One region of the Nocardia sp. NPDC055029 genome, then DNA from elsewhere that is predicted to be linked to it. Evidence: riboswitches for the same ligand, from Rfam matches in the RefSeq annotation. Region 1 holds a riboswitch; the other holds the start of a gene.
The links. A riboswitch is a leader RNA that binds a small molecule or an ion and turns the genes downstream of it on or off. The one in region 1 is predicted to bind S-adenosylmethionine.
Positions count from the first base shown of each region.

Region 2: linked by a shared signal. The riboswitch ahead of ACWF9G_RS21045 (ABC transporter substrate-binding protein) and the one ahead of ACWF9G_RS01480 (bifunctional o-acetylhomoserine/o-acetylserine sulfhydrylase) in region 1 are both predicted to bind S-adenosylmethionine.

Region 1 covers NZ_JBSGVQ010000001.1:383,837-387,302, reverse strand. The annotation lists gene ACWF9G_RS01490 (MFS transporter) at 1-245, opposite strand, end outside; gene ACWF9G_RS01485 (TetR family transcriptional regulator) at 379-1,119, shown strand; SAM riboswitch class IV at 1,183-1,293, shown strand; gene ACWF9G_RS01480 (bifunctional o-acetylhomoserine/o-acetylserine sulfhydrylase) at 1,374-2,690, shown strand; gene metX (homoserine O-acetyltransferase MetX) at 2,687-3,466, shown strand, end outside.
Region 2 covers NZ_JBSGVQ010000024.1:97,474-100,939, forward strand. The annotation lists gene ACWF9G_RS21040 (ABC transporter permease) at 1-610, opposite strand, end outside; gene ACWF9G_RS21045 (ABC transporter substrate-binding protein) at 613-2,232, opposite strand; SAM riboswitch class I at 2,249-2,343, opposite strand; gene ACWF9G_RS21050 (hypothetical protein) at 2,556-3,254, shown strand; gene ACWF9G_RS21055 (DUF6892 domain-containing protein) at 3,435-3,466, opposite strand, start outside.

The sequences.
Region 1 (3,466 bases):
TAGTCGGCCATCCGCCCGCCCAGCAACAGCAGGCCGCCGAAGATCAGGGTGTAGGCGGTGAGCGCCCACTGTTTGTCGCCCTCGCTGATGCCGAGGTCTTTCTGGGCGAACGGGAGCGCGATCGTGACGACGGTGGCGTCGAGGATCACCATCAACTGTGCGGAGGCGAGGACAGCCAGCGCCCACCATCGCGTCGAATTCTGTTGTGTATCAGTTGGTTTCGCGTCTATCTCGATGCCGGTCACCACGGACTCCTAGTCACTCGAAGGCTGGCCTAATCCTGGCACCACGAGACAATTGGCGTCAAGAGCAAAATGTCTGACTGCGCCATTTGACGGGAAGGGACAGACAAATCAGGCAGGACGGTAATCTGGAGGGATGCTGGACTCGACCACTCCGATCGGCGCGGACCGGGCGACCGAACCGGCAGGCCCCACCGCGGCCGACCGCGTGCCTGCGGGCCTGCGTGAACGCAAGAAGCTCCAGACCAAGGCGGCGATCATCGAGGTCGGGCTGCGACTGTGTGAAACACAGGGCTTCGACGCGACGACGGTCGAGCAGATCGCCGCGGGCGCCGATGTCTCCCCGCGCACGGTCAACCGCTACTTCCCGCTCAAGGAAGACATCGTGCTCGCGCCGATCGACGAGTTCGGCGGCACCGTCGCCGTCGCACTCGCCGGGCAACCGCGCACCGGCAACGAACTCAAGGCGCTGTGTGACGCCTACCTGCAGGTCGTCGATACCGAGGCCGAGGCCGACGGCATCCGGTTCCTGCGCCAGTTCCAGCAGATGCAGCGGATCATGCGGACCAGCCAGGCCGTGAACGCGCGCGCCCTCGAATACGCGGAGAAGAAGAACGTCTCGGTCTGCGCGCAACTCGCCGAGCGGATGGCGACCACGCCGGACGACTTCTCGGTCCGGGTGGTGGCCGGCACCTGGCAGATGTTGTGCCACCTCTCGCTCGCCGCCATCGAGGACGAGCTGCTCGGCTCGACGCCGGAAGCCGCCGCCGGGGTGACCAAGGCCGCCATCCTGCGCGCCTACCACGAGCTTCGCCGCGTCTGCGGTGCGCACGCCGACGGCGACACGCCAGAGGTCGGCACACCGTCGGCGGAGTGATCCAGGCGACGAAACCGGGGGAAGTTTCCGCGCTGACACGATGGCCGGTTAACATGACGGCAAGGTCATGAGTACCAGCGCCAAGCCCCGGCTCGCTGGTCGGCAACCCTCCAGCTGCGGTGGGGTGCTCCGGGTGATGACCGGGCTCTCGAAGGTCGAGAGCAAGCGCGCATTGCAGGAGGCCCCCATGTGTTGTTGTCCGTCGATCCGACCCAGCTGACGCGAGACACCGGCAAACAATCCTGGAGCAATTCATGACCGACTCTGCCCTGCCCGAGAACTGGTCCTTCGAGACCAAGCAGATCCACGCGGGCCAGGCCCCCGACGCGAGCACCAACGCGCGGGCACTGCCGATCTACCAGACCACCTCCTACACCTTCCGCGACACCGACCACGCCGCCGCGCTGTTCGGTCTCGCCGAACCGGGCAACATCTACACCCGGATCATGAACCCCACCCAGGACGCGGTCGAGCAGCGCATCGCCGCGCTCGAGGGTGGCGTCGCGGCGCTGCTGCTGGCCTCCGGCCAGGCCGCCGAGACCTACGCGATCCTGAACCTGGCCAGCGCCGGTGACCACATCGTGTCGAGCCCGCACCTCTACGGCGGCACGTACAACCTGTTCCACTACTCGCTGCCCAAGCTCGGCATCGAGGTCTCCTTCGTCGAGGATCCCGACGACCTGGCGCAGTGGCAGGCCGCCATCCGGCCCAACACCAAGGCCTTCTACGGCGAGACCATCGCCAACCCGAGCAGCGCGGTGTTCGACATCCCCGGCATCGCCGAGGTGGCGCACAAGGCCGGTATCCCGCTGATCGTCGACAACACCGTCGCGACCCCGTACCTGATCCAGCCGCTGGCCAACGGCGCCGACATCGTCGTGCACTCGGCCACGAAGTACCTGGGCGGGCACGGCGCCGCGGTCGCGGGCGCGATCGTCGACGGCGGCACCTTCGACTGGACCGTGCGCGACGCCGACGGCAACGCGCGCTTCCCCGGTTTCACCGAGCCCGATCCCAGCTACCACGGCGCGGTGTTCGCCGACCTTGGCGCGCCCGCCTTCGCGCTGAAGGCCCGCGTGCAGCTGCTGCGCGATCTGGGTGCCGCGGTGTCGCCGTTCAACGCGTTCCTCATCGCCCAGGGCATCGAAACGCTGAGCCTGCGGGTCGAACGGCACGTGTCCAACGCCGAGGCCGTGGCGAAGTTCGTCGCCGAGCAGCCGGGCGTCGAGGCCGTGTACTATGCGGGGCTCGAGACCTCGCCCTGGTACGCGCGGGCCAAGCAGCTCGCACCCAAGGGCGCGGGCGCGATCGTCGCGTTCGAGCTGCGCGGCGGTGTCGACGCGGGCAAGAAGTTCGTGGACGCGTTAAGCCTGCACAGCCATGTCGCTAACATCGGTGATGTGCGTTCTCTCGTGATTCACCCGGCATCGACCACGCACTCGCAGTTGACGCCCGAAGAGCAACTGGCCTCCGGCGTCACTCCGGGGCTGGTCCGGCTCGCCGTCGGCATCGAGGGAATCGACGACATCCTGGCCGATCTGCGCGCAGGTTTCGCGGCGGCGACGACGTGACTGTGAGCACCGAATCGCCGATCGCCCGTCCCGCAACCGGTGTGGCCCTGCTGCCACCGCCGGACGGGCGACTCGGCGTGGTCGCCATCGGGGACGTGGCGCTGGAGAACGGCGCCGTGCTCCCCGATGTGCGGCTGGCGGTGCAACGCTGGGGCGAGCTCTCGCCCACGCTCGACAATGTGGTGCTCGTCGAACACGCGCTGACCGGTGACTCGCATGTCATCGCCAGCGCGGACAACGCGCAGCCCGGCTGGTGGGAGGGCATGGTCGGGCCCGGCGCGCCGATCGACACCGACGAATGGTGTGTGATCGCGACCAACGTGCTCGGCGGCTGCAAAGGCAGCACCGGCCCGTCCTCGCTCGCGCCCGACGGCACGCCGTGGGGCTCGCGCTTTCCCGATCTGACCATCCGTGACCAGGTGACCGCGGAGGCGCAGCTGCTCGAGCTGCTCGGGATCGAGCGGCTGGGCGCCGTCGTCGGCGGGTCGATGGGCGGCATGCGAGTGCTGGAGTGGGTCGTCGGGCAGCCCGAGCGGGTCGCGGCCGCGCTCGTGCTGGCCGTCGGCGCCCGCGCCACCGCCGATCAGATCGGCACCCAGACCACCCAGATGGCCGTCATCACCGCCGATCCGGATTGGCAGGGCGGGGACTATCACGGCACCGGCCGCGCCCCGATGACCGGCATGGGCCTGGCCCGGCGCATCGCGCACCTGACCTACCGCACCGACGGCGAGCTCGACCACCGCTTCACCAATCGGCCCCAGGGCGACGAGGAT
Region 2 (3,466 bases), on a different contig from region 1:
TCTGTTCCAGCCCGGCGGCGAGTACCTGGGCGATCACCGCACCGATCGGCAGTGCCAGGGTGAGCGCGGGCAGCAGGGTGCCGCGCAGTCCCGTCCCGCCGAAGGCCGGAAACCAGTGCAGCCGAAACGAGAACAGCTGCAACAGGATCAGACCGGTCCAGAACGTCGGCACCGAAACAGCCAGCGGTGGTAGGGCACTGAGCGTATTGCGCAGCCACGGCCGCCGCGTGTAGGTGGCGGCGAACGCCAATGCGGTGCCGCCGATCGCGGCGAACACCAGGGCTAGCAGCGCCAATCCGAGAGTCGGGGGCAGGGCGTCGCCGAGCGCTTCGGTCACGGGCTGACCGGTGCTGATGGACCGCCCGAGGTCACCGCTGACCGCATTGCCGAGCGCGGTCACATACTGCTCCCACAGCGGCTTGTCCAGGCCGTAGCGGGCCTGCAGTTCCGCGATCGCCGCCTTGTCGACGACGGTGCCGGGCCCACCGCCGTCGGCGGCCATCGACACCGGATCCGCAGGCAGCAGGTAGAGCACGACGAAGGAGATCGTGAACGCCGCCCACAACACCCAGAGCGCCTGCAGCACCCGGGAACCCACGTATCGGCTCATGATCAGCGCCCGCTCAGCCAGGTGTCGAAGAACTGCAGCCGGGCCGAGGCCTCGAACTTCAGATCCTGGGTGGTCGCGGCCGCGCCGATCGCCTGGGACAGCTCGACGGTGGGGATGTAGAGGCCGTTGTCGAGGATCTGCTGCTGCGCGGTCTTGATCAGCGTCGCCCGTGCGGCCGGATCATTGGCGGCCAGCTGCTTGTCCAGGGTCTCGTCCAGCGCCGGGATCGGTCCGCGGGCATTGAGGTTGCGACCGGTGATCGAGAAGGGCGTGCGCAGGATGTCGCCGTCGGCGCGGGTGGAATTGCCGTAGGTGGCGTCGTAGTCCTTGGAGTTCATCTTGGCGGTCCACTCCGGCAGCGACACCAGGTCGAGTGTCAGGTCGACGCCCACCTGGCGAAGCTGCTGCTGCACCAGCTCCAGGATCGCCTGGTTGCCCGCGAACACCTGGCTGAACGTCACCGAGAAGCTCAGGCGCTCACCGTTCTTCGCGCGGATGCCGTCGGCGCCGGGAACCCAGCCTGCCTGGTCGAGAATCGACTTCGCCTTGGCCGGGTCGTGGGGAAGTTGTGCCGAGAGATCCGCGTACGCGGGTGTCGCCGAGGCCAGCGTCGAGGTCGCGACCTTGAACTGCGGGCCGAGCACGGTGTCGACGAGCTGCTTGCGGTCCAGCGCCGGCAGCAGTGCCTGGCGCACCGCCGGATCGCGCAGCGGGCCACGAGTCACGTTGGGGTGCAGGCCGAACGGCGTGCCGGGGTTGGACGTGGACAGCACCTGGCCGCCGACGGCCTCGATCTGCGGTGCGTCCTGGGGCAGCGCGTCACTGATCGCGTCGAGCTGACCGGAGACGAGACTGCCGGTGCGCACCCCGGATTCGGGGACGACGGTGAACTCGATCCGGTCCAGGTACGCCTCGCCCTGATGCCCGAATACCGCCGATCCCCAGTGGTATCCGGCCCGCTTCGCCAGCGTCACCGAGACGTCCTGCTTGTAGCCGGCGTAGGTGAACGGCCCGCTGCCGATATTGTCGCCTGCGCACCTGGCCTCGGCCGGTTTGGCATTGGTCGCCTTGGCGAGTATTCCGAGCTGCGGTGTGGAGGAGGCCTGCAGGAACTGCGCGTTGGGCTGGCTGAATTCCACTCGGGCGGTGAGCTTGTCGACCGCGGTCGTGCCGACGTAGTTGGTGAGGTAGCTCGTGCCGAGCGGCGCCTTCGCGCCACCGAGTTTCACGATCGCGTCGAAGGTGTCGCGCACCGAGTCCGCGGTGACCGGCGTGCCGTCGCTGAAGGTGACGCCGTCGGCGAGCGTGAACGTGAACACCTTCGCGTCGGAGCTGACCTCCCAGCTGGTGGCCAGCCACGGCGTGATCGCGCCGGTCTTCGGGTCCTGATCGGTGAGCGAGTCGACGATCTGACGGGCGACGTAGATGGACTGGTTCGAGCCCGCCTGCGCCGGATCCGAGCACGACGGCGCCTGCGACAGGCCGTAGCGCAGCGTGCCGCCGGGCTGGGGCGGACCGGCCTGCCCACCCGAGCCTGCGCTGTCACTACCGCACGCGACCACGGAGGTGGCGACGGCGAGAACGCCGGCGACAGCGGCGAGACGATGATGGGGACCGATCACGGGGTGCACTTTCTTCCTTCCATCGAACCCGGCGGAAGCACCCACACCCGGGGAACGGGCGGGTTGCTGCGACGTCGTCGAGCCGGGTCTCTCGGTCGCTCTGGATGGTTGTGACCGGCCGCAGGGGCCGGTACCGAATCAGCATGTGGCACTGGCGGGATCCTTCACAACGGTAAGGATCAGCGTGAGCGCAGAGCTTGGAACGCGGGGCGTACTCGGGCACACTGTGCGACGCGCCGACGGCTCGGTGCCATCTCACCTGCGCGGATTACGCCCGGTACGGGAGTAGCGTCGGATGTCTTCGCGTCCATGAGGAGTGCGCCGTGACCGAGCCGCGTCGTTTCACCACACTGACCACGCTGGCGGCCTGTGCCGCCGCGCTGCTACTGGCCGCGCCTACCGCGGCGGCGGCGCCCGAGGTAACCAGGGATGCGCCGGCGGCGCAGACGGCGGCTCCGGGCGACCTGCTCGGCGCGTATCAGACCGTCGTCGACACCCTCGAAGCGCTCGGCGTCCAGCCGTTCCTGTATCCGACGGTCGCCGCGAACTGCGCCGGTGACGACCTCGGCCTGATCCCCGCCGTCGCGGGTGCGGTCCCTGGCCCGTGGCCGGCGAATACCGTCCAGGTCCCCGGCCTCGACCTCACCGCCGTGAAGTCCGGCCAGACGATGTTCACCTTCCTGCCCTACGGCCTGTCGCCGGACACGGCCACCACCAAGACCTCCGGCATGCAGGTGGCCTGGCTCAACATCAGCACCGGCCGCGGTGGTCTGGCCTCGATGGGCTCGATCACCGACATCGTCCGCGCGATGGTCCCGCCCGAGGTACCCGTCGAACTGCGCCCCCTCGCCGAAACCGCCATCCGCGACTTCCTGTTCACCGCCATCCCCGTCGGCGGAGTGCGGGCGGTCCCCGTCGACACCGGCCACGGCACCGTCCTGGCCGCCGTCTTCGGCACCACCGACAACGCGGGCCGCTCCTGCTTCTTCTTCCCGACCGTCGGCATCACCGAAGTCCCCTGATCGTCTCAGTCCGCCCGCGCCGCTCGACGTTCTCGGCATGGACCTCTCCGCTGCCGTCGCCTGGTGAGGTCATGGGGCAGGCATGGCGGGCGGCCAGTCCCGATGCCAGATGACGTGGCCGCTCTCGCTGCCCCCGACTACACGGCCATGCGCGACTCACTCGAAACCACCCACCGGGATTTACCAGCCGTGCACCGCCACGCCGCGTGTCC